Regions from separate parts of the Bradyrhizobium sp. SZCCHNR1051 genome, predicted to be linked through region 1. Evidence: predicted binding sites of a transcription regulator. Region 1 holds the regulator's gene; each other region holds the start of a gene.
The links. The regulator LexA, encoded in region 1, represses DNA repair genes until DNA is damaged. The targets are predictions, from matches to a motif close to TGTTCNNNNTGTGTTCNG.
Positions count from the first base shown of each region.

Region 1 (7,256 bases):
CCCAGACATCGTAGCCGGCCTGCGCCAGGACATCCATGAAGGAGGCGCCACCAACCGCGACGTCGAACAGGCTGGCGGATGAAAAGGTGGCGCCGTGCATCATCACCAGCGTGCGCTCGGCCGAGAACCGTTGCACGTCATGCCGGCGCTTGTTGATGAGCTGAAGCTGTACATCGGACACCGGGCCTTCGATCAGGCGGCGCTCGGAAACGATGCGCGAGGAGGACGTTGCGTTCTCGGTCATGGTCACCTCGGATCAGGCGAACTGCCACGCGAACCGGTCGCCGTCGCGGCTGATCCGCCCGGCCGAGGACTCGGCGAAGTGGGTCGTGAACACGAGGGAGCCGGTCTCGGCGGCATGGTTCATCGCCCATCGGCGTGAGGTCCGCGCCGCATCCGGAAATTCGCAATAGACCGAGTTCCAATCCGGACGCGCGACCTGCAGCGGATGATGCATCACATCGCCCCAGAACAGCGCGCGCTCGCCGCGCGAGGTGAGACTGATGCAGGCGTGATCGATGCTGTGACCAGGGCTCGGCAGATAGCGGAAGCCATCCACGACCTCGCTGCCATCGACCGTGATCTCACGCGCGAGGCCGGCCTCGACGATCGGCAGCACGCTGTCTTCGTAGACCCCTGGCAGCGGCGGATGCAGCATGCGACCGAGACCGGCCGCATCCCTGATCGCGGCATCCGAGCCGTCAGCGGCCGACAGTGCCGCCAGATAGGCGCGCTCGCGGCCTGAGAAAACGTACCGGGCGTTCGGAAACACCGGCGTCCAACGGCCATCGGCAAGCTGCGTATTCCACCCCACATGATCCGCGTGCAGATGCGTCATCAGGACGAGATCGACATCGCCAGGGGCGACGCCGGCCGCCCGCAGCCGGTCGAGAAACGGCTCGTTCAAGCGATGCAGAACTGCTGCGCCGGGCCGCTCCTTGTCATTGCCGGTGGCCGTGTCGATCAGGACCACCCGCTCCGGCGTCCGCACCAGCCAGCTATGGATGCTCAGGCGCAACGATCCCGTGTGCGGATCGACCGATCCCGGCCCCACCTGGCCTCGTTCCCGAACGATGCTGTCTGCTTCTACGCCCGGAAACAAAAACTCGCCCTCGACCGCATCGAGGCCGATCTCGAAGATCCTGGTGATGGTGGCGTCTCCGACGCGATAGGTCGTGATGTCCTGCATGTCTGGCGGCCTCGATCCGAACGGTGGTCTTGTCTGGGCCGAGATCTAGGACTAGGTCATACATTCCTCAAATCGATCCAGCTCATGCAGTCCATCGATCACTTCGATCTTCGCTCCTTCGACCTCAATCTGCTGGTCGCGTTCGACGCGCTCATGCAGGAGCGCAGCGTGACGCGCGCGGCCGCACGCCTCAAGGTGGGTCAGCCTGCGATGAGCCATACGCTGTCGACGCTTCGCGTGCTGCTGCAGGACGAGCTGTTCGTCCGCGTCGGCGCCGTCATGCAGCCGACGCCAAAGGCTGCGGTGCTCGCCGGGCCGGTTCGGGCGGCGCTGGGGCAGATGCAGGCAGCGCTGCATGCCGCACCGGAGTTCGACCCGGCGACCGAGCAGCGCACCATCCGCCTGGGATTTTCAAGTGAGGTCGAGCTGCTGCTGATCCCCGAGCTCACCGCGGTGCTCCGTCGAACGGCGCCCGGCGTGCGGCTTCTCAGCCGGCCGACCGAACGTAACGAGGTGCATCGCCTGCTCGACGACGGAGCCTTGGATGTCGCGGTCGGCTGCTTCGACGCCGTCGCACAGCGGCACAGATCCCAGCTCCTGTTCGAGCAGGCGCTGAGCTGCGTCTACAATCCAAAGCGCATCGCGATGAAAACGCCGATCAGCCTCGCCGACTATCTGTCGCTTCCGCACGCGCTGGTGACGCTGACCAACAGCCTGCAGGGCTGTCTGGAGGCGGCGCTGGATGAGATCGGGACCGAGCTCAACGTGGTCTCAGCCTCCTCGGAATTCCTCAGCGTGCTGGCGACGGTCGCCGCATCACCGGTGATCACGACGATACCGACCAGGATGGCAAAGCTCTACGGGCCGCGATTTGGGCTGACGCTCTGTCCCGCGCCGTTGAAGCTGCGGCTGCCGGCCGTCTCGATGGTCTGGCCGCTGCAGCTCGATCGTGATGCAGCATCGGTCTGGCTGCGGAACATGGTGGCGGACATCCTGCACACGACCGAGCGAGCAGCCTGTCGTGCGGCTGCGGGATAGCATTCAAAATGAACTCTCTGCATCACGTCTGCTCCGGCCGCGCGCGGCTCGCCGCCGAGGTTGCCGGCCAGGGAGACCCTGTCGTCTTCCTGCACGCCGCAGTGTTCGACCGCTCCATGTGGCGCGCGCAGATCGAGGGCGTCGCGGCAACGCATATGGCGATCGCCTATGACCGGCGCGGATTTGGTGAGACGGTCGCCTATGAGGAAGCTCATTCTCCGGTCGAGGACCTGCTCGCCGTCGTCGACGCGTTCGCGCCGGGGCGGCCGGCGACGCTGATTGCCTGCTCGCAAGGAGGCCGCATCGCGCTCGACTTCGCGCTTCGCCATCCGTCACGTATGGCATCGCTGGTGCTGATCGCACCTTCGATCAGCGGCGCGCCGGAGCCGGTCTATCCACCGGAGATCAAGGCGCTAACGGCGTCGTTGGCCGCTGCCGAGGCCGCACAGGATTGGGATCGGGTCAGCGCTATCAAGGCGCATCTGTGGGTCGACGGTCCCTTGCAGCGCGAGGGACGCATCTCCGGCGAGCCACGCGAGACGTTCCTGAAGAAGAACGCCGCCGCACTCCGCGCGCCGCCAACCGGCGCGACTCTCGATATGGCACCAGCCTTCCCGCGCCTCGCGGAGATCGTCGCGCCATCGCTCGTCATCTGGGGGGACTTGGACTTTCCTCACATCCAGCAGCGAAGCAGGCTGCTCGCCGCAACAATGCCGAACGGGTCAGGACATGAGCTGGCCGGAACGGCGCACCTGCCGAGCCTGGAACGTCCGCAGGAGGTCACGCGGTTGATTGCAGACTTTCTCGCGCGATCGTGAGGCAGCGGCCCGGACGCGGCCCACATCAGACGATCAGAAGGCAGGAAGCGGCCTGAGCCCTTGGCCGAGCCGTGCGCGTTCGGTTAGAAGGCGATTCATTCGATCTGCCGTCTCCGTCCGAAGGAACTCTCATGGCCCTGATGCCGGTGTCTGATGCGTTGTCCGCCGTGCTCGCCGGCGCCGAGCCGCTGGCCGAGGAGCTGGTGACGCTGGACGAGGCCCATCACCGCATCCTGGCCCGCGACCTCGCGGCGCTGCGGACGCAGCCGCCCGAGGCGATGTCGGCGATGGACGGCTACGCCGTGCGCGCGGCGGACGCAGCCCAGGCCAAGGTGCGGCTGAGGGTGATCGGCGAGGTCGCGGCGGGGCGGCCGTTCGATCGCGTGGTCGGACCCGGCGAGGCGGCGCGCATCTTCACTGGTGGCGTTGTCCCTGAGGGCGCCGACGCGGTGGTGATCCAGGAGGACACGATCGCCGAAGATGGCCACGTCGTCATCACCGAGGCCGCGATCAAGGGCCGGCACATTCGGCCCGCGGGCGTCGACTTCCACCAGGGCATGGTGCTGCTGAAGGCGGGCCGCCGGCTCAGCGACCGCGACCTGTCGCTGGCGGCCAGCATGAATCATCCGGCACTGCCGGTGCGGTGCCGGCCGAAGGTGGCGCTGCTCGCCACCGGCGACGAGCTGGTGATGCCGGGCTCGACGCCCGGCCCGGGCCAGATCGTCTATTCCAACGGCTACGCCCTGCGGGCGCTGGTGCGCAGCGAGGGCGCGACACCGATCGATCTCGGCATCGCCGCGGATACGATGGAGGCCACGGTCGCCGGGATCCGGCGGGCGCGCGAGGCCAAGGCCGACATCCTGATCACGACCGGCGGCGCCTCGGTCGGCGATCACGACCTCGTCAAGCAGGCGCTCGAAGCCGAGGGCGTCGAGATGGCGTTCTGGAAGATCGCGATGCGGCCGGGCAAGCCGATGATGCACGGACGGCTCGGTGACATGAGGGTGATCGGACTGCCCGGCAATCCGGTGTCGTCCTATGTCTGCGCCATCCTGTTCCTGGTGCCGCTGATTCGGCGGCTGCTCGGCCGCGACGAAGCTCGCATGCCACGCGAGACCGCCCTGCTCGGCCGCGAGCTCGGGGCCAACGATTCGCGCGAGGACTATCTGCGGGCGCAGCTCGAGGAGCGCGCCGACGGCACGCTGATCGCAACGCCGGTGACGCAGCAGGATTCGTCGCTGCTCGGCAATCTCGCGCTCTCGCAGGCGCTGGTGATCCGGCGGGCGTTTGCGCCGAAGGCCGCCGCCGGCAGCCCGTGCGAGATCCTGCGCCTGCCGAGCTAGGCCGTTTCCCCCGGCAAAGCCCGGTCCGTTCACTACAATTTAAGGATTGCGGAACACACATCGAACATATAGTGTCCGTTCATGATTTGTTTTTAGTATGTTGCGGGCGACGCGATGATGGTCCGACTCCAAGGCGCTCTCAGCCGGTTTGTGCTCAAGGCGCAGCTCCTGGACTCGGACGACAACAAACTGGGGACCAGGTCGAGATGCTGACGCGCAAACAGTACGAACTTCTGCGGTTCATCAACGAGCGGCTCAAGGAAGCCGGCGTGCCGCCGTCCTTCGACGAGATGAAGGATGCGCTCGATCTGCGCTCGAAGTCCGGCATTCATCGCCTGATCACGGCGCTCGAGGAGCGCGGCTTCATCCGCCGGCTGCCCAACCGCGCCCGCGCGATCGAGGTGATCAAGCTGCCCGAGCTGTCACAGGCCGCCAACAACCGCCGCGGCTTCACCCCATCGGTGATCGAGGGCAATCTCGGCAAGGTGCGCACCAGCACTCCCGCGCTGGACGATGGCGAGCGCCCCGTCGCGGTGCCGGTGATGGGCCGCATCGCCGCCGGTACCCCGATCGAGGCGCTACAGACGCGCAGCCACACCATCAGCGTGCCCGCCGACATGCTCGGCAACGGCGATCACTATGCGCTCGAGGTGCGCGGCGACTCCATGGTCGATGCCGGCATCCTCGACGGCGACATGGCGCTGATCCAGCGCAACGAGACCGCCGACACCGGCGACATCGTGGTAGCGCTGATCGACGATGAGGAAGCGACGTTGAAGCGCTTCCGCCGCCGCGGCGCATCGATCGCGCTGGAGCCGGCCAACACCGCCTACGAGGTGCGCATCCTGCCGCCGAACCGGGTGAAGATCCAAGGCAAGCTGGTCGGGCTGTATCGCAAGTACTGATCGCGGACGCGATCGGTCGATCGGCGACGGGCGCACGCGCTTCGCCGCCGATCGAAATTGGTCACGCGCGAATGCACCTCAGGATGTGCAGCGCGGCATGCTCAAACGCTTGTGATCGCCCGCGGGCGCACGCGGTGCAGATCAGCGCAGAATTGCCGTGAAGCGCGCGCTAACATCACCATCGATGTCCACTCTGATAGAGGCCTGCGCCTGTCCGGGGGGAGCGTGGGTCGGCTATCTCTCAACGAGGAGCGATCCGATGTGTGACTACAGCCTCCATGCGGTTGCGTCCCGTCCCGCCAAGGTCGGCGAGACGTTGATCTCGACGACGTTTCGCGGCACCGCCACCCGCGGCTTCGCCCTCGAGAGCGAGCCGACCGTCGCCGTCTGCATGCTGCCCGGCACCGAGTTGGCATTTGTCGAGGACGTCCGCTACGACAGCCGCTGGCTCTGGACCCGGACGATCCGCGAGCGCGTCGCGAAGTTCAACAGCATCGAGACGCACATCCCCGATCGCCATCACGACGCGATCGAATTCGCCGACGGCCGCCACGTGCTGGTGACCCAGCTCTGCGAGGGCCAGCGCGTCACCGTGCTACAATTGCCGGTCAGCAAGCAGCCGGCCGAGCGCCGCCCGGGCATGGCGGAGGACGTTCCGGCTTCGCAGGCCACACCGATTCGCCGCATCAGCATCACCTGAGCGCCTGCGCGTCCGCATTTCTCTCGGTCATGAGCGAGCTTTCGGCCGGGGGAGATTTGGTTTCTGCAAGCGCAAGGTCCTTTCGGGCGAACCTCACGCTCCGGCATCGCATCGAATAGGAACGACATCCCTCGGCCGGCATTGTGTGCCGGGGGAGCTTGCCGCCGCGGTCAACAAGATCGATTGGAACAAGGCCGACCGGATCACCGAGCCCGGCCGCTACATGCTTCCGTTCGGATGGCTAACGGTCACGGTTGATGACGTCGCCGTCTGGCAACGATATCCGGGCGCTGCGTTCACGCTGGTCGAAGGTCCCTCGCTGTTCGATGGACCCGACGACACCGAGTATCATCTCAGCACGTTGTATCATCTCAGCACGTTCGAGCTGTCCGGCGCTCAATCCTGCTCGCCCTGCTCCGTCTCCGGCGGCGTCGCGTCCTGAAGCCGCGACACCGGCGCACGCGGCGTCAGCGTCGTGTCGAACTCGCCGGCCTCGGCGGGCGCCGGCCACCACGGGCGGTCGGTGCCGCCAGCGCGCACCGGCGTGACGGAGAAGCCGGTGCCCCGCTGCACCAGCATCAAGGCGCCCTGCTGCTGCAGGCGCTGGCGATCGATGACGGCCGCCGCGCAGGATGACGGCGCGGCGCGCGCGGTGACGATCAGCGCGGCACGGGCGCAATCATCGTCGAGCGCCTCGGCGCGCAGGGTCAAGGCGGCGAATCGGCCGTCGGCCATCGCGACCACGCAGCCCGCCTCGTCGCAGGAGACGCCATCGGCGAGCGATGAATCCGCCGGCAGCCGGGCATCGGCGTCGGCCGCGAGCCACTCCTTGGTGGCGAACACGTCCTTGCCGGTGCGCATCACATGCAGGCGTCCGTCACGGCCGCGCACCGCCACCGCGCGCCCGTCGCCGGCGATCAGGACGTCGGGCAGCGGCGTCGTGGCGGCCCACGCGGTGGCCACCACGAGCCCGACGGCGCCCGACCAACGCAGCGGTGTGCGCAGCAGGCCGATCAGGATGACGCCGAGGCTGGCCAGGATCAGCGGTCCGATGCCGAAGCCCGGGATGCGCCCGACCGCGCCGGGCAGCGCCGCCACCCAGCGCGTCACCGCGATCATCCAGTCGATGCCGAGGCCCATCAGCGTCCACCAGGGACCGTCGAGCCCGAACGGCGCCGCCAGCAGGCCGAGCAGTCCGGCGGGCATCACCAGCACCGAAACCACCGGCATCGCCGCGAGATTGGCGAGCACGCCATAGGGCGT
Region 1 is NZ_JAUEYJ010000001.1:315,172-322,427, forward strand. Features, by position in the region: gene QW868_RS01395 (alpha/beta hydrolase) at 1-244, opposite strand, end outside; gene QW868_RS01400 (MBL fold metallo-hydrolase) at 257-1,189, opposite strand; gene QW868_RS01405 (LysR family transcriptional regulator) at 1,274-2,227, shown strand; gene QW868_RS01410 (alpha/beta hydrolase) at 2,236-3,045, shown strand; gene glp (gephyrin-like molybdotransferase Glp) at 3,177-4,388, shown strand; gene lexA (transcriptional repressor LexA) at 4,595-5,293, shown strand; gene QW868_RS01425 (hypothetical protein) at 5,553-5,993, shown strand; gene QW868_RS01430 (hypothetical protein) at 6,217-6,435, shown strand; gene QW868_RS01435 (ComEC/Rec2 family competence protein) at 6,390-7,256, opposite strand, start outside.

Region 2 (7,256 bases), on a different contig from region 1:
GCCGTTATGGTCCTGCCGCCAGACATGCGAGGTCAAGAGATAGTTCAGCGACGCGATCGGGCGCCGCCACGGCAGCTCGCGTGACACCTTCAGCCATTTGGCATGCTGGTTGAACATCGAATCGATGATGTGGATGAAGGCCTCGTAGCAGGAGAACAGGCCATGGCGGCCGGTGAGCAGATAGCCTTCGAGCCAGCCCTGGCAGAGATGCTCGCTCAGCACCTCCATGACGCGGCCGTCATGCGCCAGATGGATGTCATAGGGCTCGATGCCCTCCATCCACACGCGCTCGGTGACCTCGAACACCGCATCGAGCCGGTTCGACGCCGTTTCGTCGGGACCCATGATGCGGAAGTTTCGGGTCTTCGCATTCAGCGTGATCACGTCGCGCAGGAACTTGCCGAGCTCGCGCGTCGCTTCAGCGATGGTCTGGCCTGGTGAGGACACCTCGATCGCGAAAGCTTGATAGTCCGGCAGCTTGAGCTCGCGCTTGAGCAGACCGCCATTGGCATGCGGATTGGCGCCCATGCGTCGCTGCCCTTTCGGCGCCAGCGCCTGCAATTCCGGCCTGAGACGGCCATGGGCGTCGAACAGCGTCTCCGGCTCGTAGCTCTTCAGCCAGGCTTCGAGCAGCGCGAGATGCTCCGGCTTGCTGCGGGGGTTGGCAATCGGCACCTGATGGGCGCGCCAGAAGCCTTCGACCTTGAGGCCGTCGACCTCCTTCGGCCCGGTCCAGCCCTTCGGGCTGCGCAACACGATCATCGGCCAGCGCGGCCGTTGGATCGTTGCATCCGGCTGACGCGCATTCTGCTGGATGGAGCGGATGCTCGCGAGCGCAACATCGAGCGCGTCCGCCATCTGCCGATGCATCGCCTTCGGCTCCGCGCCTTCGACGAACAGCGGCTCGTATCCGTAACCTTCAAACAGGCATTTGATCTCGGCATCGCCCATGCGGCCGAGCACGGTGGGATTGGCGATCTTGTAGCCGTTGAGATGCAGGATCGGCAGCACCGCGCCGTCATGGGCCGGGTTCAGGAACTTGTTCGAATGCCAGGACGCGGCGAGAGGGCCGGTCTCGGCCTCGCCGTCGCCGACCACGCAAGCCACGATCAAATCGGGATTGTCGAACGCCGCACCATAGGCGTGGACCAGCGCGTAGCCGAGTTCACCGCCTTCATGGATCGAGCCCGGCGTTTCAGGCGCGGCATGGCTCGGGATGCCGCCGGGGAAGGAGAACTGCCGGAACAGTTTGCGCAGGCCATCGGCATCGCGCGTGATCTCCGGATAGATCTCGCTGTAGGTGCCTTCGAGATAGGTGTTGGCGACCATGCCCGGACCGCCATGGCCGGGGCCGCAGATGTAGATGACGCTGAGATCCTGCGCCTCGATGGCGCGGTTGAGATGGGCATAGATGAAGTTCAGGCCGGGCGTCGTCCCCCAGTGGCCGAGCAGGCGCGGCTTGATGTGCTCCGGTTTCAGCGGCTCGTGCAGCAGCGGATTGTCCAGCAGATAGATCTGCCCCACCGAGAGATAATTCGCCGCCCGCCAGTAGCGATCGAGCAGGTCAAGATCGTCGGCCGGGGTGGTCTGTTGGGGAGAAGTGATCTGCATGGGACCTCGCTTGCCTTCCGCTTCGCGCCTGCGGGATACTGTATGAGAGTAACGCCGCACCGTCCTGTTCCAGCGCACCTGCAGGATAGAACGGGAATGTGATGGCTGGCCTTGCGCCCGTGCAGAGCATGCGTGCGCTTTTGTTCTATTTTGTTCTTGTAATGTTCTGTTTGCGTGCTATGTCTTGGCCATGAGCCGAGCATCTTCACATGCCCTCAAGCGCCCGCCGGTCCCGGTGCCCTCCGAGCCGACGGGCGCGCCTTCGTCAGGTCCTGGGAAGGACTTTCCCGAACTTGCGGTCGCCATCGAACGGGGCCGGCGCCGCGGCCGGGGTGCCCAATCCAACGCGAGCGGCCGCTACGAGGCGGAGGCCCGCGTTGTCTTCGATGATGGCTGGCAGAGCCTCGAGGAGCTGCCGCCGTTCAAGACGACGGTCGCGACCGACACCTCGCGCAAGGTCATCACCCGCAACGACTCGCCGGACATCGGTTTCGATCGCTCGATCAATCCGTATCGGGGCTGCGAGCACGGCTGTGTCTACTGCTTCGCGCGGCCGACCCATGCGTTTCTCGGGCTGTCGCCTGGTCTCGACTTCGAATCCAAGCTGTTCGTGAAGCCGGATGCGCCCGCGCTTCTGGAGAAGGAGCTGGCGGCCAGCGGCTACGAGCCGCGGATGATCGCGATCGGCACCAACACCGATCCCTATCAGCCGATCGAGCGCGAGCGGAAGATCATGCGCGGCATCCTCGAGGTGCTGGAAAAGGTTGGCCATCCCGTCGGGATCGTCACGAAGTCGGCGCTGGTGATGCGTGATGCCGACATCCTGGCGCGGATGGCCAAGAAGAACCTGGCGAAGGTCGCGATCTCCGTGACCACGCTGGATCCGAAGCTGGCGCGCACGATGGAGCCGCGGGCCTCGACGCCGTCGAAGCGGCTGGAGGCGCTGCAGGCGCTGTCCAAGGCCGGCATTCCGACCACGGTGATGGTGGCGCCGGTGATCCCGGCGCTCAACGACAGCGAGATCGAGCGCATTCTCGATGCCGCTGCCCATGCCGGCGTCAAGGAAGCGGCCTATGTGCTGCTGCGGCTGCCGCTGGAGGTGCGCGACCTGTTCCGGGAATGGCTACTCGAGCATTATCCCGACCGCTACCGCCACGTCTTCACCCTGATCCGCGACATGCGCGGCGGCCGCGATTACGACTCGCAATGGGGCACGCGAATGAAGGGGACAGGCCCGATGGCCTGGATGATCGGCCGCCGCTTCGAGATCGCCTGCGAGAAGCTCGGGCTGAACAAGCGTCGGACCAAGCTGACGACCGATCATTTCGTGCGGCCGAAGGGCGGCGGCCAGCAGCTCAGCCTGTTCTGAAGCGTGCGGAGAGTAAGTGGAGAGTAGGTGATGAGCGCACAAGCGAGCGTTCCGCGGTTCACCGTCATCACACTCGGTGTGTCCGAGATGCGGCGGAGCATCGCCTTCTATACATTGCTCGGCTTCGTCCGAAAATTCCGCGCGACCGGCGAGGCCGTGGCATTCTTCGAGACCGGCGGGACGGTGCTGGCGCTGTACCCGTGGGGCGCGCTCGCCGATGACGCGGGCGTGCCAGACGCACCGCGCCCCCAGGCGTTCCGAGGCGTGACGCTGGCATGGAACTGCCGCTCGGAGGCTGAGGTCGATGCGGCGCTCGCGTCGGCGGTGGAGAAAGGCGCGATGCTGTTGAAACCGGCGCAACGGACCGACTATGGCGGTTACAGCGGCTATTTCTCCGATCCGGACGGTCATGTCTGGGAAGTGGTGGTCGCGCCGGGGATTGATGTCGGCGAGGATGATCGAGTGCATCTGCCGGCGTAGTCGGTCGCCGGCGGGGGGCGAATAGCGGGGAATTGAGGCCCGTTCGGGTTGCGCTGCCGCTAGCCGTTTCGCACCATGGCGGCCATGATTCGCGATCAGTCAAAGAAGCCGGGCAGGGCGAAAGCAGCGAGCCGTGCCGTGGCGAAGAGCGCCCCTGCAAAGGCCGCGACCAAGCCTGCTGCCCCGGGTGCTGCCGGCAAGTCGGGCGCCAAGCTCGGCAAGGGCGTCATCGCGGTGGCGCCGCCGAGCTTCCGGCGTGAGCGCGCGCTGTTGAAGCAGGGCGTCTGGCCGGTCGCGGGCTGCGACGAGGCGGGACGGGGGCCGCTGGCCGGTCCGGTGGTCGCTGCAGCCGTGATTCTCGATCCTGCGCGCATCCCCAGGGGTCTCGATGATTCCAAGCGCCTGAGCGCGGAGCAGCGCGAGGCGCTGTTCGACAAGATCTGCAAGACGTCGGCGTTTGCGGTGGCCGTCGCATCGCCGGCGCGAATCGATCGCGACAACATCCTGCGTGCCTCGCTCTGGGCGCTGTCGCGCGCCGTGAGGGCGCTGCCCGAGGCGCCGAAGCACGTCTTCGTCGACGGCCGCGACCGCATCGACGTCGATTGCGGCTGCGAGGCGGTGATTGGCGGCGATGGTCTGGTGATGTCGATTGCGGCCGCCTCGATCGTCGCCAAGGTCACGCGCGACCGGCTGATGTGCGCGCTGGCGCAGGATTGCCCGGGTTACGGCTTCGAGCAGCACAAGGGCTATGCTGTGCCGGAGCATCTCGCCGCGTTGGACCGGCTCGGCCCCTCGGTGCATCATCGCAGCCTGTTCGCGCCTGTCGTCGCCGCCCGGCGCAAGCATCAGCCGTGGACCGATGTGCCGGAGCCGGATCTGTTCGCGGAGGTGACCGTGGTGACATCCACCGAAATCTCGCTCGAGGTCTGATGCAGGTTGCCTCGCGGGCGCCGCGGTCTTAATAGTTTTGGTCAGCCAGCCAGCACGAAGTGTCACCCCTCGCAGCAGGGGCGGTGTTGTGCGCCCCGATCGTGCGGTATCGATTGCGGGCGTCGGACAGCGAGGCTGCTGCGGATGAGCGACGGTCCTGCCGGCCTCCTCGACGTCCTCAGCGATTCAGCCAAGCGATCCAGCCGTTCATGCGTTTCACGTCACTGGTTGTCGAACTGATCCGCGCAAGGCCGCGGCTGGTCGTCGTCATCGTGGTGCTGTGCCAGGCCCTGATGTGGCTCGGCGTGGCCATGCTGTTCTATCGCAGTCCACCCGGCCAGCTTGCCACCACCATCGCGTTCGGACGCGAGTACCAGGTCGGCACCGATCTCGGCCCGCCACTGTCGTTCTGGCTGTCGGACATCGCCTATCGCCTCGCCGGCAACCACCTGTTCGGCGTCTACGTGCTGGCCGTGCTGTGCTCGGCCCTGGGTCTGTGGGTGATGTATCTCCTGGCGGGGGCGATCGTCGGCGGCCAGCAGGCGGTGCTCGCCGTGCTGCTGACCATGACCATCACCGCGTTCGGTGCACCCACGCTGGAATTCGGTCCGGAGGTGCTGGCGCGTCCGCTCTGGGCGCTGCTGCTGCTCCATAGCTGGCGGATTCTCGGCGAGGGCCGGCGCAACGCCTGGTTTGCCTGGTCGATCGAGGCCGGCCTGCTGCTGCTGACCACCTCGGCCGCGGCGGGCCTCCTGCTGCTGATCGCCGGCTTCGTGGTCTCCACCGCGCAGGGCCGCCGGGTGCTGCGCTCGTTCGATCCGCTGTTCGCGCTGCTGGTGGTGCTGGCGCTGGCGCTGCCCTACCTCATCTTCGTACTGCGCGCCGACAGCGTCGGACTGCCGGCGCTGCCCGTTCTCGCCGAGCTCTCGGTGCGCGCCTGGCATTGGCTCGCCTTGGCTAGCGGGGCGCTGCTGGCGATCTCGGCCATGGTGCTGCTGTTGCTGCTCGACGCCAGCTGGATCAGCCGCAGCGAGACCGACGCCCCGATCATCTACCGCCGTTCGGTCCCGCCGCTCGCCCGCGACTTCGTCTATTGCTTCGCGATCGCACCGACCCTGGCGGGCAGCCTGATCTCCGGCCTGTTCGGTCTGCCCACGGTGTTCGGCGGCGTCGCCGTCACCTTGACGATGGTCGGCCTCGCGCTGGTGGTCGCGTCCGGCGATCTGATCTATCTGCGCCGCCAGCGGCTGTTGCGCACGGTGTGGGCGGCTGCGGTCGCTGCACCCGCGGTTTTCGTTGCCGGCAGCGCCGTGATTCAGCCCGTGATCGGCGAGGGCGAGGTCGCGACGTCGATGCCGGCCCGCGACATCGCCCGCTTCTTCGTCGAGAGTTTTGAGCGCCGTACCAACCAGCGGCTGCAGGCGGTCGCCGGCGATCCGCAACTCGCTAGCCTGGTCGCGCTCGGTCGCCGCCGCGCGCATCTGTTCCTCGATGCCACCCCGCAGCGGACGCCCTGGGTCACGCCGGCGAAATTCGCGGAGAGCGGCGGGGTCGTGGTGTGGCGCGCCTCCGACACGGTCGGCACCCCACCGCCTGACATCGCCCAGCGCTTTCCCGGGCTGGTGCCGGAGGTGCCGCGCAGCTTCGACTGGCTGATCAACGGCCGCCAGCCGGTGCTGCGCACCGGCTGGGCCATCGTACGGCCGAGGGGGCCTTAGCGCTTTCCATGCGAGCCGTCATTGCGAGGAGCGAAAGCGACGAAGCAATCCAGGGCTGCGCGCGTGACTCTGGATTGCTTCGCTGCGCCGCTGCGCTCGCAATGACGGAAGCGAATTGGGTCCTCAGACCGCTATCACCGTCGCGATTGCGCGCAGATCCTGCCAGGACAGCCGCTTGTAGGACGGCGAGCGCAACAGATAGGCCGGATGGAAGGTCGCGATCGCGCGGATCGTCCGCTTGCCGGTGTCGTAGTCGCGCCATTTGCCGCGCACGCGCATGATGCCCTCGGTCGTACCGAGCAGCGACTGGGTCGAGGGATTGCCGAGCGTCACCAGCACATCGGGATCGACCAGCTCGATCTGGCGGCGAATGAATGGCAGGCAGATCTGCGTCTCCTGCGGCGTTGGCGTACGGTTGCCGGGCGGGCGCCAGGGAATGACGTTGGCGATGTAGACCTTGCTGCGGTCGAGCCCGATCGCGCCGATCATGCGGTCGAGCAGCTTGCCGGAGCGGCCGACGAATGGCAGGCCCTCGATGTCCTCGTCGCGGCCGGGCGCCTCGCCGACCAGCATGATGCGCGCCTGCGGATTGCCGTCGGCGAACACCAGCCGCGACGCCGTCTGCTTCAGCGCGCAGCCGTCGAAAGTCTCCAGGAGCTCGCGCAGCGCCTCCAGCGTCGGCGCCGTCCGCGCCGCCTCGCGGGCCGAGGCGACGGCCGCTTCCGGCGGAGGCGGCGGTTCTCCGCGCGGCGGAATGATCGCCGGCGCGGCCGGCCGGCCGGGCTGCGCCGGCGCCTGACGGGCGACGGGAGTCGCGGCGGGGAACGAAACCGCCTCGGGCTCGACCAGCCGGTTGATCGGCTCGTCGGCCAAGGCGCAATCGACCCCGGCCTCCAGATAGAAGGCGAGCAGTTGCCGGACGTCGGGGAGGGGCTCGGGGGTCATCATGATCGATCGCCGCGGCAGTGTACGCTGCCTCGGCGCATGGCGGAATGCATTTCGGTGGTTGTCCTGCCCCGAAAAATCGGAAACAAGAGTTTGGAATAACCCAAAAAGGGACGGAACGCCCTAGTGTTCCGGCGCCAGCCGTCGCTCCCCCTCCGGACCAGTCTTCAGCGAACGGTCAACGCCTTCAGGAACCCTAGTTA
Region 2 is NZ_JAUEYJ010000011.1:105,365-112,620, reverse strand. Features, by position in the region: gene QW868_RS15355 (phosphoketolase family protein) at 1-1,611, opposite strand, end outside; gene QW868_RS15350 (PA0069 family radical SAM protein) at 1,802-2,980, shown strand; gene QW868_RS15345 (VOC family protein) at 3,011-3,460, shown strand; gene QW868_RS15340 (ribonuclease HII) at 3,536-4,390, shown strand; gene QW868_RS15335 (glycosyltransferase family 39 protein) at 4,600-6,108, shown strand; gene QW868_RS15330 (uracil-DNA glycosylase) at 6,232-7,053, opposite strand.
Region 2: QW868_RS15350 (PA0069 family radical SAM protein) is a predicted target of LexA. The motif match lies at 1,763-1,780, and genes of this name have one in related genera.

Region 3 (7,256 bases), on a different contig from region 1:
GCGCATGGGTGACCAGGTCCTTCTTCTCGCCGCGCTTCGGGCAGGACACCTCGACCTTGTGGCCGGCCTTGACGCACAGCGCCTCGGCGAGCAACTCGGCTTCCTCGATCTCATGCGACAGCAGGATCAGCTTCGGCGGCGGCTTGTCGTCGTAGAACTGCGTGATGAACGCCGACAGCACCTCCTCCGGCAGATAGCTCTTCTCCGCGCGCGGGAAGTAGGCGCGGTTGCCCCAGTTCTGGCCGGTGCGGAAGAAGAACACCTCGACGCAGGAATAGCCGCCCTCCTGGTGGATGGCGAACACGTCGGCTTCCTCGACGGTGCGCGGGTTGATGCCCTGCTGCGAGGAGATCGCCGACAGCGCCGCGAGACGGTCGCGATAGACAGCGGCAGTCTCGAATTCGAGCTCGCCAGACGCCTTCTCCATTTCGGTCGCCAGGAGCGCCTTCACGGCCTGACTGCGTCCGGACAGGAAGTCGGTCGCCTCGCGCACGAGCTCGGTGTAGCCGGGGAAGTCGATCTCCTGGGTGCAGGGCCCGGCGCAGCGGCGGATCTGGTGCAACAGGCAGGGGCGGGTGCGGCTCTCGAAAAACGAATCGGTGCAGGAGCGGATCAGGAAGGCGCGCTGCAGCGCTGTGATGGTGCGGTTGACGGCGCCGGCCGAGGCGAACGGACCGAAATAGCGCCCCGGCCTGGACTGCGCGCCGCGGTGCTTGAGGATCTGCGGCGCCCAATGGTCGCCGGTGATCAGGATGTAGGGGAACGACTTGTCGTCGCGCAGTTGCACGTTGAAGCGCGGCTTGAGCTGCTTGATCAGGTTAGCTTCGAGCAGCAGCGCCTCGGTCTCGGTCGTGGTCGAGATGATCTCGACGGTCACGGTGGCCGCGATCATGCGCAGGATGCGCGCCGGCAGCGGCGCGTTGGCCCGCGCATAGGATGACAGGCGCTTTTTGACGTTCTTGGCCTTGCCGACATAGAGCACGTCATGGGCCGTATTGAGCATGCGGTAGACGCCGGGCGAGGTCGGCGCGAGCCGCACGGCATTCTCGATCGCCGCGTGGCCGATCGCGAGCGGGCCTTCGCCGACCGCCTCCAGGCTCTCCTCGGCCAGCTCCGGCAGCCGGCCGTCATCGTCCTCGTCCGCAGCCGAGGCGGCGGGATCGAGATCGGGCGTGTCGATGGTCTCGGGCGGCAGGTCGGCCGCGCCACGCCGGCTCGGGGGCGTCGGCGCCTTGGATGGGTCGGAGCTGTGGGTGGTCATGTCCAACAAATTAAGCGCTGCCGCGCCGCCTCGCCAGCTTGCGATGGCGCCATGCACAGGGCAGGGCGGTAACGCTTCGTTAAGCACGTTAATGGCCGGGTAACCCGGCTTAACAACGGCTTAACCTAAAACTCTCGATAAAAGCTCACGAAAGAAGCGAGAGTTCCGTAACCACGTCGGCCCGCGCAGCACAGTCGCGCGGCGCATGCTCCGGGTGGTGACGGCGAGTTGCGTGGAGTGAGCGATGAACAGGTTCTTGGTCGGTGCTGCCGCCGCGGCGGGCTTTGGCGCGGCGGCTCTCGGATCGGTCTCGGCGCAGGCGGCCGATCTCGGCTATGGGCGCGGCGCGCCCTATACCGTGAGCCAGCCCCTCAACGCCTATAGCTGGGCCGGCCCCTATCTCGGCGGCACGCTGGGCTACGAATGGGGCACCGTCGGCAACAACCCGACCAAGCCGTCCGGTCTCACCGGCGGCCTGACCGCGGGATACAATTGGCAGAACGGCCCATGGGTGTTCGGCGCCGAGGGCGACATCAACCTGACCGGCGCCAACGACACCTTCGCGCCGTGGAAGTTCTCGAACCCGTGGTTCGGCACATTGCGCGGCCGGGCCGGCTACGCCTTCAACAACATCCTGTTCTACGGCACCGGCGGTCTCGCCTTTGGCGGCCTGCGCGCCGAGACCTTCGGCCTTTCGGAATCGCACACCACGGTGGGCTGGACGCTCGGTGCCGGCACCGAGTTCGGCCTGGCGCAGAACTGGACCGCCAAGATCGAGTATCTCTACGTCGATCTCGACAGCAGCAATTTCGTGATCACGGGGGCGAAGAACGACTATCGGTTTGGAATTGTGCGCGCAGGCATCAACTTCCACTTCTGATGGCAACGAGGGAATAGGAAGAAGAAACGTCCAACGACAACCTCCCGGCCGCTCGCGCGGCCGGGATTTTTTTGTCGGAGTCCCTTTTGTCGTAGTGCTCCGTGCAATCTGGAGGCATGCAGCATCGCGCGCGGCCTGCACGTACGAGCCGGCAATGCTGTGCACGCGAGCCGGCGGCGCTGCCGGCAGCTTCCAAACGAACGAATGAGATGCCGTCGAGGCGCCCGCGGCTGCAGTCTCACGCTGGTGCGTGAACCGTCGCCTGGTGGGCTCGCCCTAAGACGACAGGACCAGGTTCACCGCCTTCGGGCCCTTGCCCTTCTTGTCCGGCTCTACCTCGAAGCTGATCCGTTGTCCCTCGGTCAGATCCTTCAGGCCCGCGCGCTCCACCGCCGTGATGTGCACGAACACGTCGCGTCCACCGTCGTCCGGCTTGATGAAGCCGTAGCCGCGCTCACCATTGAAGAACTTGACCGTCCCAGTCATGGCCATCGGGAAACTCCTCCCCCGCAATGCTTCCTCCACTGCGCGCTCTGCGCAGCGTCCGACCGGACATCACTTTGATCGGAAAGCGTTGGCCACCTTAACGCCCAGCGCTCGCCACGCCGGATCGTCTGGATCTTGTTAGGCCTTGATCACCCCGCCGCAACCATTCGCGGAAGCGGAACGTAAAGCCAGTCTTACAATCAGACACAATAATACGGTTCCGCGCCGATTGACTACGGCTTTTCGACCAGTCGCCGTTTCAAGCTTTGGGGAATTCGATCCGGAAGCGCGCCGCGCCGCCCTGGCCGAGCGGCTTCTGCAGTTCCTGCAGGATGAGCTTCAACTCGTCATGCAATGTCCAGGGCGGGTTGACGATCAGCAGCCCGGTCGAGGTCAGCGCCTCGCCTTCGATCTGCGGCGCAACACTGAACTCGATCCGCAGCACCTTGCCCGGCGGCTTGGCCGCGGCCGCAAGCGCCGCGACGCGATCGGTCAGCTCTTCCGTCGCGCGCCGGCTCTTGGCGGGATACCAGAGCACGTAGATACCGGTGGTCCACTTTGCGAAGGCCGTAGCGAAGCGATCGGCGAGCCGCTCGAACTCATCCTTGGCCTCGAACGCCGGATCGATCAGCACCACGCCCCGGCGCTCGTTCGGCGGCACGAAGGCGGGCAGGGCGACCCAGCCGTCGAGATCGACGACGCGGGCCTGGGTGTCGCGGCGCAACTGATCGATCAGCTGCTTGCGGGGGATCGGCGCGAGCTCGCACAGGGTCATGCGGTCCTGCGGCCGCAGCAGCGCGCGCGCGATCAGCGGCGAGCCGGGATAGGCGACGAGCTCGGCCTTCGGATTGAACGATCTGATGATGTCGAGATAGGGCGACAAGAGTGCATAGGCCTGCTCGGAGAAGCGCGCCTGCAGCACGCGAGCGATGCCGGTGAGGAACTCGCCACTGCGGATGGCCTCGTCGCCGGTGAGATCGTACAGGCCTGCGCCGGCATGGGTGTCGATCACCCGGAACGCAGCGGGCTTCTCCTGGAGGTAGACCAGGATGCGCGTCAGCACGATGTGCTTGATGACGTCGGCAAAGCCGCCGGCGTGAAAGGCGTGTCGGTAGTTCATGCGGCACGAGTTACGCCGTTCCGCGTCAAAAGGGTACCCCGTCGATGCGCCGGATGGATCCAGAGAGCATCGGATCAGCGCCGCGCCGAGAGGCGCCGCAGGCCGACGCACTGCGGTCGCCCAATTCGGCCGTCGCTAGCCGCCGCGGACCGGCGGCATGTTGACCTCGTCGCGCCGGCAGGCCTGGCGGTCGATCTCGTCGCAGTTGCGAAACTCCAGATCCTTCGACAGGCAGATCCGGACCTCGCTCAGCCTGGTGCGGTTGCAGGTGACGGCAATGCCCGATGTCGTGAGCTTGGGGTTGGCCTTGATGAAGGCCTCCTCGACCGCCCCCGGCGCCACCGTCTTGGCCTCCGCGAGATCGAGGAATTCCGGCGGGATCTTGATGGCGGCGCGGGCCTTGCGGATGATTTCGAAGTAGGCCTTCGCGGACAGGCCGGCGCAGGTGCCGTGCTTGTCCCACTCGTTGTAGATCAGGCCCGGCGCCGGCATCAGGTCGAGCATCGAGGTCATGATGTTGCGCGGCAGGCGCGGCGCCGGCTGCTCGCAATATTCGGGGTAGCCGTTCTCGTATTGCGGCCACAGCCCGTGCACGACGAACGAGTAGGGCCGGCCGCCGCACTGCTGGGACCGGTTGCCGCGGCCGCCTCGCTCCTCGGCTTCGGCACAGTACGAGGGCGACCAGGATAGCGAGAGAACGTAGAAGTCGAACGCGCCCGGCGCGTTCTGGCGACGGTCCTGCGCCTCGGCGGAGCCAGCCGCGAGCACACCCACCAAGAGGGCAAAGCAGGCGATCGTTATGGACAACAGGACGGCAGGTCGGCGCAGGCAATCGAACATGGCGAACTCCCCGGACAATGCCAGGAGCCTAGCAGCGCGCTGGAACATTTCAAGAACAAAAATGGCTGCCCCGAGGCAGCCATTCGTCAGCCGGCCGCCCGCGCGAGCGGCCGATGGTCCGACAAAATCGAATCAGGGCTTGGCGGCGCGGCAGGCCGGATTGAAGGCCCAGTTGCGATCGAGGCCGACGACGCAGAACTCGACGCCCTGGTCATAGCCGGCGAAGCCGCCATCCTCGATGATCGAGAAGTTGACGGTGCGCGCTTTGCCGTCGCTGATCATCACGCTGCCGGTGCAGAAGCGGCGTGGAATGTTGTCGGACTGCCAGGGCCGGAAGGCGATCTCATGGACATTGGCGACGCCGGTGATCGTCAGCGAGGAATTCCAGAAGGTGCTCTCCTTGTCCTGGAATCGCGAGACGATGGTCGGAATGGCCGCCTCGCAGGGGGCAACCCGGCCTTCGTACTTCGGGCCGGACAGCCAGAAGTTCATCTCGAGCGGATTGGCGGCCTGAGCCGGGGCGGTGGCGACGATGGCGGCAAGCAGCGCGCCACAGGCGGCGCCGAACATCTTGAAAGGTGAGCTGAAGTCGCGCATGGGCCGTCCGCAAGGCTGATCCGGAAGCGTGGACCGTGCCGCGGCGGCCACAGGAGGTCAAGTGCAACGCGGCAACACTCCACGATTAGTCCTGTTAACGCGAGGCTGGTGTTCTTTTCTTGACCGCACAGGACCCTTAGGATGGCAGGCCAGCTCAAGGAGAATGCAATGCGGACGCTGAAGGCCGGACTCGTGAAGACTGCAGGCCTCGCGGCCGTCGGGATGCTGCTGGCCGCCGCGCCGGCTCTGGCCGACGTGGTGCCGCCCTTCAAGGGCAACGACACCGGCGGCATCATCTCCTATCAGCTGGCCCAGAGCACGGATGCGCGCCAGCTCGCGGTCGATCATTGCGCCTCCTACGGCAAGGTCGCGAAGTTCCGCGCCGTCGATGCGCGCTATGGCGGCTACGTCTCGTTCGCCTGCCGCTGGGTGCCCTATGGCTCGGCGCAACGGCCGCTGCGGACGCTGTACTAACGTTCTCCTAATTGCCATCTTTTGGCGGCATTCGCTCCGACATCGCGCAACGAGCCGGAACGGAACACATGACCTGCACACGCACTGCCATCGGCCTTCTGGCCTGCTGTCTCCTCAGCGTGACCGCGAGTCACGAGGCCCGTGCCGTGGACCTGCCGGTGCGCAAGGCGGGCCTGTGGGAATTGAAGATGGTCAGGTCCGGCGGCCAGCTGCCGGAGATGACCATGCAGCACTGCACCGACGAGACCACCGACAGGGACATGAACAACATGGCCTCGCCGATGGCGCAGCAGGTCTGCTCCAAGCAGGACATCCAGAAGACCGCAACCGGCTATGTCAGTGATGCCGTCTGCAGCTTCGGCGGCATGAACACGACCTCGCATGCCGACATCACCGGTGACTTCAACTCAGCCTACACGGTGAAGACCACCTCGCGCATCCAGGGCGGTGCCGCCGGCGCCGCCAAGGAGACCGCGATGACCATCGAGGCGAAGTGGCTCGGCGCCTGCAAGCCCGACCAGAAGCCCGGCGACATCGTCATGCCCGGTGGCATGAAGATGAACATCAAGGACATGAACAAGCTGAAGAACCTCATCCCGGGCGCCAAGCAGTAGGCGGGCGGCCGTTGCGTTTGGCGGCACGAGCGCAGAGACATGGATCGTCGCTCATTCGCGGACGCAAAGCACGATCTTCCCGATATGTCGGCTCGTCTCCATGCGGGTGTGCGCATCGGCCGCCTCGGACAAGCGATAGATGCTATCGATGTGCGGCCGAATGGCCGTCCCGAGAAGGGGCCCGACGCATTGCCGCAGGTCGGCCGCGATGCGTCGTTTGAGGTCCAGTGCCGTCGAACGCAGGAACGCGCCGGTGATGCTGGCCCGGCGCGCCATCAGGCCGCGCAGCGGCACCGCCAACTCGTTCCCATGTCCGGCTGAGAGCAGGGCGATCCGTCCGCCCATTGCGAGCGCCACAAGGTCCTGCGCGATGTGAGCGCCTGCGGAGGTGTCGAGGATGCAGTCGACACCGCGCATCCCCGTCGCCGCGCGGATCTGCTCGGCGAGATCAGGATCGGCGTAGTCGAACACGGCGCTGCAGCCGAGCCTGAGCGCCGCGGCGCGCTTCTCTGCGGTGCCGGCGGTGGCGATGACGGGATGACCCAGCGCGCGCAGGAGCTGGATCGCGATCGTGCCGACGCCGCTGCTTCCGCCATGAATCAAGGCGGTCTCGCCGGGCGCCATGCGCATCAGCTCGAAGAAATTGAACCAGGTCGTGAACAGCGCCTCGGGCAGGGCGGCGCCTTGGATCCAGTCGAGGCCGCTCGGCAAGTCCAGGGCAAGATGCTGATCGGTGGCGACGTATTGCGCGTATGAGCCGCCGTCGGTCAGTGCGATCACCGCTTTACCCAGCCGTTCCCGGGGAACGTTGGTGCCGCAGGCCACGATGCGCCCCGAGGCTTCCAACCCCGGCACGGGATTGGGCTCCCGCGACGGCCCGGCAGCGCGCTGGTTGCAGTCATGACGGTTGATGCCGGCGGCTGCGACCTCGATCAGCACATCGTCTGGTCCGAGGCGCGGGACCGGCCAGTCCTGTCGCTCCGA
Region 3 is NZ_JAUEYJ010000017.1:162,771-170,026, reverse strand. Features, by position in the region: gene uvrC (excinuclease ABC subunit UvrC) at 1-1,261, opposite strand, end outside; gene QW868_RS21640 (porin family protein) at 1,506-2,141, shown strand; gene QW868_RS21635 (cold-shock protein) at 2,418-2,633, opposite strand; gene QW868_RS21630 (23S rRNA (adenine(2030)-N(6))-methyltransferase RlmJ) at 2,887-3,747, opposite strand; gene QW868_RS21625 (ribonuclease T2) at 3,883-4,587, opposite strand; gene QW868_RS21620 (hypothetical protein) at 4,720-5,184, opposite strand; gene QW868_RS21615 (hypothetical protein) at 5,353-5,658, shown strand; gene QW868_RS21610 (DUF3617 domain-containing protein) at 5,727-6,272, shown strand; gene QW868_RS21605 (NAD(P)H-quinone oxidoreductase) at 6,324-7,256, opposite strand, start outside.
Region 3: QW868_RS21625 (ribonuclease T2) is a predicted target of LexA. The motif match lies at 4,628-4,645, and genes of this name have one in related genera.

Region 4 (7,256 bases), on a different contig from region 1:
CGCGGCCAAGAAGCCGAAGGCTGTCGGCAGCACCAACTGAGATTTATCGCGTTCGGGTCGGGCGGGCTCTGACCCTCCCGGGCCCGCTTGCCCGATTGCGGACTCGGATTCCTCGCGGCCCCGTCTATATTGACGGTGTGGCAGCGCGTTGGAGTTCGTCGATGGGGATGCGTCCTCGAGACATTGCCAGCCGGATGGCGGCCCGGCGCCAGAAGAAGAGCGCGGGCCCGGTTCGCGACGGCTACGTTCGTGACACGTTCACGCTGCCGCGCGAGCAAGCGCGCGCCAAGGCCCGCGATTATCTGACCCGCTATCCCAAGGCCGGCTACATGAGCGCCGTCGAAAGTTGGCGCGAGCTTCCCGATGGGGCCATCGAGTTCACGATGCGGCGGCTTCCCAGCGCCGATTGAATCATTCCGGCTAGCGCCTCATTCCTTCTCGCCGAGAAGCTTGCGCGTGTCGCGATTGATGAAATGAAGCCGCGTGCAGGCCTTGCAGACCACGGTTTCATAGGCGTACGCGGGATCGCCGGGCTTCGGCTCTTCCAGCCAATGCTGCACGTTCATCCCCGTTCGCGGACATTTGAAGATCAGATTACCCATACAAATTTAAATGTCTGCCAGGATGCAGACAGGCATTTTGATCTGGATCAAGCTCGGCTGGCGAAATGACGCGCAGTCACCTCGCCGGCCACAGGCTTCGGTTGTGGTTCTCGTCTGTGACGATCTACAAGAGGTGTGGCGAGCCGTCAGGCCTGATCCAGCGACTCGGCGACGATCCGGATGCGGAAGACCGGCTGCCGTGCCTCGTCGAGCAGCTCCATCTGCCATTCGGAGTTTTCGGCGAGCTTGCGCGAGATGCTGCTGGCCATGTCGGCACAGACGGTGGTCATCTCTTTCCAGGCTGCGTTGCGGTCGGCGCACTCGGTCCCATACTCGGACGCGCCTGAGAAGTGGCCGTTACGGATACGAAAGAAATAGAGCGGCATTGCAAAACCGGTGAGCCCTGACCGCCCCAGGCCGCTGGGTTTGATGTACGCATCGCAAATGGAAGCGCAAAACCCCCTCGGATCAATTCCGGTAAAATACGGTCGGTCGCGCTGTCCGCTCGGTTGAGCTGATTGCCGTTGGGGATGTGCGGCGCAATCGGGCGGATTGCGGGCCAACGAATGAGCCTCGGACCGCCGCGGTCCGAGGCTCGGCGTCAACGTCGTAGCTTCCCAGCGAGGGCAGTTCGGCAATGACGTAGTTAGATTAGTGCGAAACTTGTAGGCGTGCCTTGCGTCAGATCAAGGTTGCCATCTCGATCAATCGCCGTGGGACGCGCGCCTAGCTGTGATCGAAGATCCGTTCCGGCACGACTGTCAGTCGGTAGGCGATCTGCGTCGCGCCGTCGACCATTTCCAAGAGTTCATCGCAAGCCGGACAACGCCTCTCTCCCGCGGCGCCTTGCTGCGAGTGAAGCTCGATCCTTTGAAGGCCGGCCCTGCAGGACGGGCACGTCACGTCATCTCTTGTCATCGCCAATATGAAGCGCAACGCAAGCGATCCGTTCCTCGACATCACGACAATGACGGGGGGGATGCATCCCGAGCGGAGCTATCAACGTCGAAAGCCCCGGACGTCGTCCGGGGCTTTCTTTCGGCGCGGATGGTTTCAGGGCCGGGCGCCTACGGGTGACGGAGCCTGCAAATGTTGTAGCTGGCAGGCTGCAAGGGATCGGTCGACGGCACACCACGGGCGATACACCAAAGGCGATACACCACTGACAATGTGCGGCGACCATCATCGCAACGAACAAACAAATCCGGGGCTGATCAAAAATTTGCTCAGACGTACGACAACCATGATTCTATAACGCAACCCAAAGTTTATGACAATGGTTTGTGGCTTGAAGATGTCGTGAGCGCCGCGTGCTGCGTGATGCGGATCACGCCGGCTTCCATTCGGCCCACTCATTCGCCCGGTCATAGGGGGCTGCGCGAACGGCTCTCGTGGCTCCGTCTGGCATGGCACGAGACAGCGTCCTGGCGGGCGCCGTTTCATCTGTCGCTCGTCATATGGCGGCCGTCGAGCTGTTCGCGCGCCGGCCATTGCTCCGGTCGGAACGCAGGGTGCCATTCCGCCTCAGAAAGCCGCGGCAGATCCGCGGACGCTTCTGTTGCGGAACTTCTGGCTGGATACAGCTTGCGCGCGGCCGAGCATTGCATGCGCATCTGCATCGAAACCGTGCGCCTGCACGCACGATGAGCCGAACAAAAGCAGAAGAGGCGAGGGAACTTCGTTCCTGTCAGGAGAACCCCGGAATGTGCGATCTACGCACGCGTGTAGGAGTTTGGTAGTTTCAAGGGAAAGACCTGACGAGCACGATCGGTCCAACGATCGCGGCGTTGAAGTCGGCGAGGTCTTCGCTGGGAATCCAGTACTCGAGATGCTCGCGGCCGCCGGCCTCGCGCACCTCGTAGTTGTCGATGAAGCCTCGCAGGATCGCGAAGCGTAGCACATGGCCGCGGCCGCTCGCCGGCACGTTCCAGTCACGTGCGATCTTCACGGCATAGTCCTCGGTCAGCACCGGGTAGAAGATCGGCTGCTCAGGAAGGCGCGGCGGAAACGCACGCATGCCCAACGCCTCGATCAAGGCAAGCTCCTTTGGGCCAACGGGGCGCCACAACGTGAGGGTCTGTTCCTTGTTGGATCCGGTCATGCTGGTCCCGAAAATTGGAAGCGGTGTGCGAGGCTCATAGAGAAGGACCAGCAGGATGATGGGGCACGGCCGGGACGACACTAACAACTTATAATTGAGTTGATGTCTGCCGCAGGCGCGGTGGGCGAGGTTGGAGCGCTCGGACAGGCTGGTCATCATCCGCGCGATCGCCGGTCGGCGGCTGCGCCGCTCGCGCACATGGCTTCCGCCTCCAGCCGGATCAGGATCCTTTCGCGGTCGCCGTCATCCAGCACCCCGTACTTCGCTTCTGGGCGCGCTGATCGGGCAGCGCTCCCTCGCTGCTGCTCGGTGGACTGCGCGCCGGCCCTCGAGTGGCAGGCGTGTCCCCGCGGTTGTCAGGGGGGCTGAGAGCGATGATTGTTGAGAAGAACATATTGCGAACAAAGAACGGATGGAGTACATTCACCTCAAGATTGCTGGCCGACCTCGTTAACCGTTTGTCCATCTCGCGAATCCCCGCCATAAGGAGCGCCAATGTCCGCCACCGCCCTGCGTATCGTCGAAGGTTCCTCAATGGATAAGAGTAAGGCGCTCTCTGCTGCGCTGTCCCAGATCGAACGTCAGTTCGGCAAGGGTTCGGTGATGAAGCTGGGCAAGAACGACCGCTCGATGGATGTCGAGACGGTGTCGACCGGCTCGCTCGGGCTCGACATCGCGTTGGGGATCGGCGGGCTGCCAAAAGGGCGGGTGGTCGAGATCTACGGGCCGGAATCGTCGGGCAAGACCACCCTGGCGTTGCACACGGTGGCCGAGGCGCAGAAGAAGGGCGGCATCTGCGCCTTCATCGATGCCGAGCACGCGCTCGATCCGGTCTATGCGCGCAAGCTGGGCGTCAACATCGACGAGCTCCTGATCTCGCAGCCGGATACGGGTGAGCAGGCGCTGGAAATCTGCGACACGCTGGTGCGTTCGGGGGCGGTCGACGTGCTGGTCGTCGACTCCGTCGCGGCGCTGGTGCCCAAGGCCGAGCTCGAGGGTGAGATGGGCGAGTCGCTGCCCGGCCTGCAGGCCCGCCTGATGAGCCAGGCGCTGCGCAAGCTGACCGCTTCCATCAACAAATCCCACACCATGGTGATCTTCATCAACCAGATCCGCATGAAGATCGGTGTGATGTATGGCTCGCCGGAAACCACCACGGGCGGCAACGCGCTGAAGTTCTATGCCTCGGTGCGCCTCGACATCCGTCGCATCGGCGCGATCAAGGAGCGCGATGAGGTGATCGGCAACACCACCCGCGTCAAGGTGGTGAAGAACAAGCTGGCGCCGCCGTTCAAGCAGGTCGAGTTCGACATCATGTATGGCGAGGGCGTGTCCAAGATGGGCGAGATCCTCGATCTCGGCGTCAAGGCCGGCATCGTCGAGAAGTCCGGCGCCTGGTTCTCCTACGATAGCCAGCGTCTCGGGCAGGGACGCGAGAATTCGAAATCGTTCCTCAAGGCCAATCCGGACATGACTGCCAAGATCGAAGCCGCGATCCGCCAGAACTCCGGCCTGATCGCCGAGCAGATCCTGGCCGGCAATGCCGAGCGCGACGCCGACGGTGAGGAGCCGGCGGAAGAGTAGGGGTACGGCGGCGGCGGGCGCCGTGGACGTTGAGTTGCCGACGTTCCAGCGCCCGTTTGCAGATGTGTGGTGCTCTGCCGAAATCTGCGGCTGCTGCATTCCCGAATGCAGCGAGTGGGCGTTTCTGAGCGCCGGATACGATCTTCAACGCGAATAACTGAAAGCGCGTGCGCGGACGAGCGGACCGGATCCGCGCGGCGGCACCGGGATTTCCGACGCCGATCCTGGGCGCCGGGAGCCGATCGCGAATATGTTGATAGCGCCTTGAGGCAATCGGGCCGTGCCGGAGCCAACAGCATGACGCGTTTGATTCTAGCGGCCGATGATCCGAGCGCCGGAGCGCTTCGGAGGGGCGGCTTTGCCGACCTGGTGGTGCCAATTCTCCATCGTTTCGTGTGGGGACCGCTGCCATCCGATGCCGAATTATCGGCGTATCTCGTCCAGCGCACCACGCGACGGAAGCGGGGGCATTGGTTGGATTTCGCCTCGCGTAGCGACGTCATGGCGGCCGGCGGGCGGAATCACAGTTTTCTCGAACTTGTTGACCGCTGCGATAGCGTCGAGCTGTGGATGGGGACCCGTCCGAATGACCAGTTGGTGCTGATCTGGCTCTTGGATTATCTGCGCCATCACGCGGAGATCGCGACGAAGATCGTATTGCGGCATGTCGATGTACCGCTATTCGATGCCCCGGCCGGGCGACTCGCCGGTCGGACCATTGCCGGCGTAGAGCTCGCACGTGAGCATCTCGACCTGGGTCATCTGGCATGGCGGGCGTTTCGGGCGCCGACGCCGCAAGCCTGGTTCGATCTGTTGAAGCAGGATCTCAGTGCACTGCCGCAGCTTCGCCGCTGCGTGCAGGAGATGCTCGATGAGCTTCCCGGTGTTGCGACGGGCCTCGGAGCGTCGGAGCTGAGAATCCTCGAATTGCTGTCAGCCGGCTATCAGCACCCGTTCGACCTGTTGCCGCATCATCGGGATCGCTTTCAACGGCGCGTCTATGACTATTGGGAAGGAGGCACGTTGCTCGACGGTCTGGCGCTCGCGCCGGTGCCTGCAATTTCGGGCCTCGCCGAATCGCCATTCTCGGTCGAGATGCACGACAGCCGTGAACGCCTCGAGCGCTACAGGGCCAGCACGCTGTCGCTGACACCGCTCGGCAAGGCAATCCTCGCCGGCGAGGAGGATTTCAGCAGCCATAATCCGATCTGGCGCTGGTGGGGCGGCACCGAATTGGTCAACGCCAATCTCTGGCGTTGGCATGCGGTGCTCATCGCTCCGGACCCTGGCACGCCTCACGTCATTGATTGTCGCGAGCCGTGGCGCCCGATCCCTTGGAGCATGCGTGAGGAGGCTTATTCCGCCGCCTGGGCGTAGTCCGCCACCGGCGGGCATGAGCACACCAAATTGCGGTCGCCGTAGACGTTGTCGACGCGGCCGACCGGGCACCAGTACTTGTCGGTGCGCGAGGTGCCCGCGGGGAAGCAGCCCTCGCTGCGCCGGTAGGCCCTGTTCCAATCGTCGTCGGCGATGTCATGCACCGTGTGCGGCGCGTGGCGGAGCGGCGAGGCCTCGATTCCGAAGCGGCCCTGTTCGACCTCGGCGATCTCCTGGCGGATCGCGATCATAGCGTCGCAGAAGCGGTCGAGCTCCGCCTTGGACTCCGATTCCGTCGGCTCGATCATCAAGGTGCCCGCCACCGGGAAGCTCATGGTCGGCGCATGGAAGCCGTAGTCGATCAGCCGCTTGGCGATGTCGTCGACGGTGACGCCGCTGCTCTGCTTGAGCGGCCGCGGATCAATGATGCATTCATGCGCGACGCGGCCGCGCTCGTTGCGGTAGAGCACCGGAAAATGCGCATCGAGCCGCGCCGCGACGTAGTTGGCATTGAGGATCGCGATCTCGGTGGCGCGGGTCAGGCCGTCGCCGCCCATCAGCAGCATGTAGATGTAGGAGATGGTCAGGATCGAGGCGGAGCCATACGGCGCCGCCGAGACCGGCCCGATCGGATGCGCGCTCGCGCCATCGGTCGCAAGGTGACCGGGCAGAAAGGGCGCCAGATGCGCCTTCACGCCGATCGGCCCCATGCCCGGGCCGCCGCCACCATGCGGAATGCAGAACGTCTTGTGCAGGTTGAAATGGCTGACATCGGCGCCGTAATCGCCGGGTCTGGAGAGGCCGACCTGCGCATTGAGGTTGGCGCCGTCGAGATAGACCTGTCCGCCGTGGGCATGGACGATGTCGCAGATGTCGCGGATGTGCTCCTCGAACACGCCATGCGTCGAGGGATAGGTGATCATGATGGCGGCGAGCTTGGCGCTATGCGCTTCCGCCTTGGCCTTGAGATCGGCCAGATCGACATTGCCGCCTGCATCGCAGCCGACCACGACCACCTCCATGCCGGCCATGTGCGCCGAGGCCGGGTTGGTGCCGTGGGCGGAGGAAGGAATCAGGCAGATGGTGCGGTGGCCCTCGCCGCGGGCGGCGTAGTAGCCGCGGATCGCCAGGAGGCCGGCATATTCGCCCTGCGCGCCCGAGTTCGGCTGCAGCGACACGGCATCATAGCCGGAGATCCGGCACAGCCAGTCGGTCAGATCGGCGAACATCGTGTGATAGCCGGCCGCCTGCGCGCGCGGCACGAACGGGTGCAGGCTGGAAAATTCCGGCCACGTCAGCGGGATCATCTCGGTGGTCGCGTTCAGCTTCATCGTGCAGGAGCCGAGCGGGATCATCGCACGATCGAGCGCGAGGTCGCGGTCCGCGAGCTTGCGCAGGTAGCGCAGCATCTCGGTCTCGGAGCGATGCGCGTGGAACACCGGATGGGTCAGGTACGGCCGCTGCCGCTTGAGCTCGGCCGGCAGCGCCTCGCGCGCTTCCGCCTCGATCGCCGTGTAGGAGAGGTCGCCGCCGAATGCGCGCCAGACGGCTTCGACGACATCGGCCGTCGTGGTCTCGTCTAGCGCGATCCG
Region 4 is NZ_JAUEYJ010000008.1:208,069-215,324, reverse strand. Features, by position in the region: gene QW868_RS12330 (hypothetical protein) at 1-40, shown strand, start outside; gene QW868_RS12325 (hypothetical protein) at 162-410, shown strand; gene QW868_RS12320 (hypothetical protein) at 429-566, opposite strand; gene QW868_RS12315 (DUF6894 family protein) at 749-988, opposite strand; gene QW868_RS12310 (hypothetical protein) at 2,344-2,637, opposite strand; gene recA (recombinase RecA) at 3,199-4,287, shown strand; gene QW868_RS12300 (DUF1835 domain-containing protein) at 4,585-5,664, shown strand; gene gcvP (aminomethyl-transferring glycine dehydrogenase) at 5,643-7,256, opposite strand, start outside.
Region 4: recA (recombinase RecA) is a predicted target of LexA. The motif match lies at 3,090-3,107, and genes of this name have one in related genera.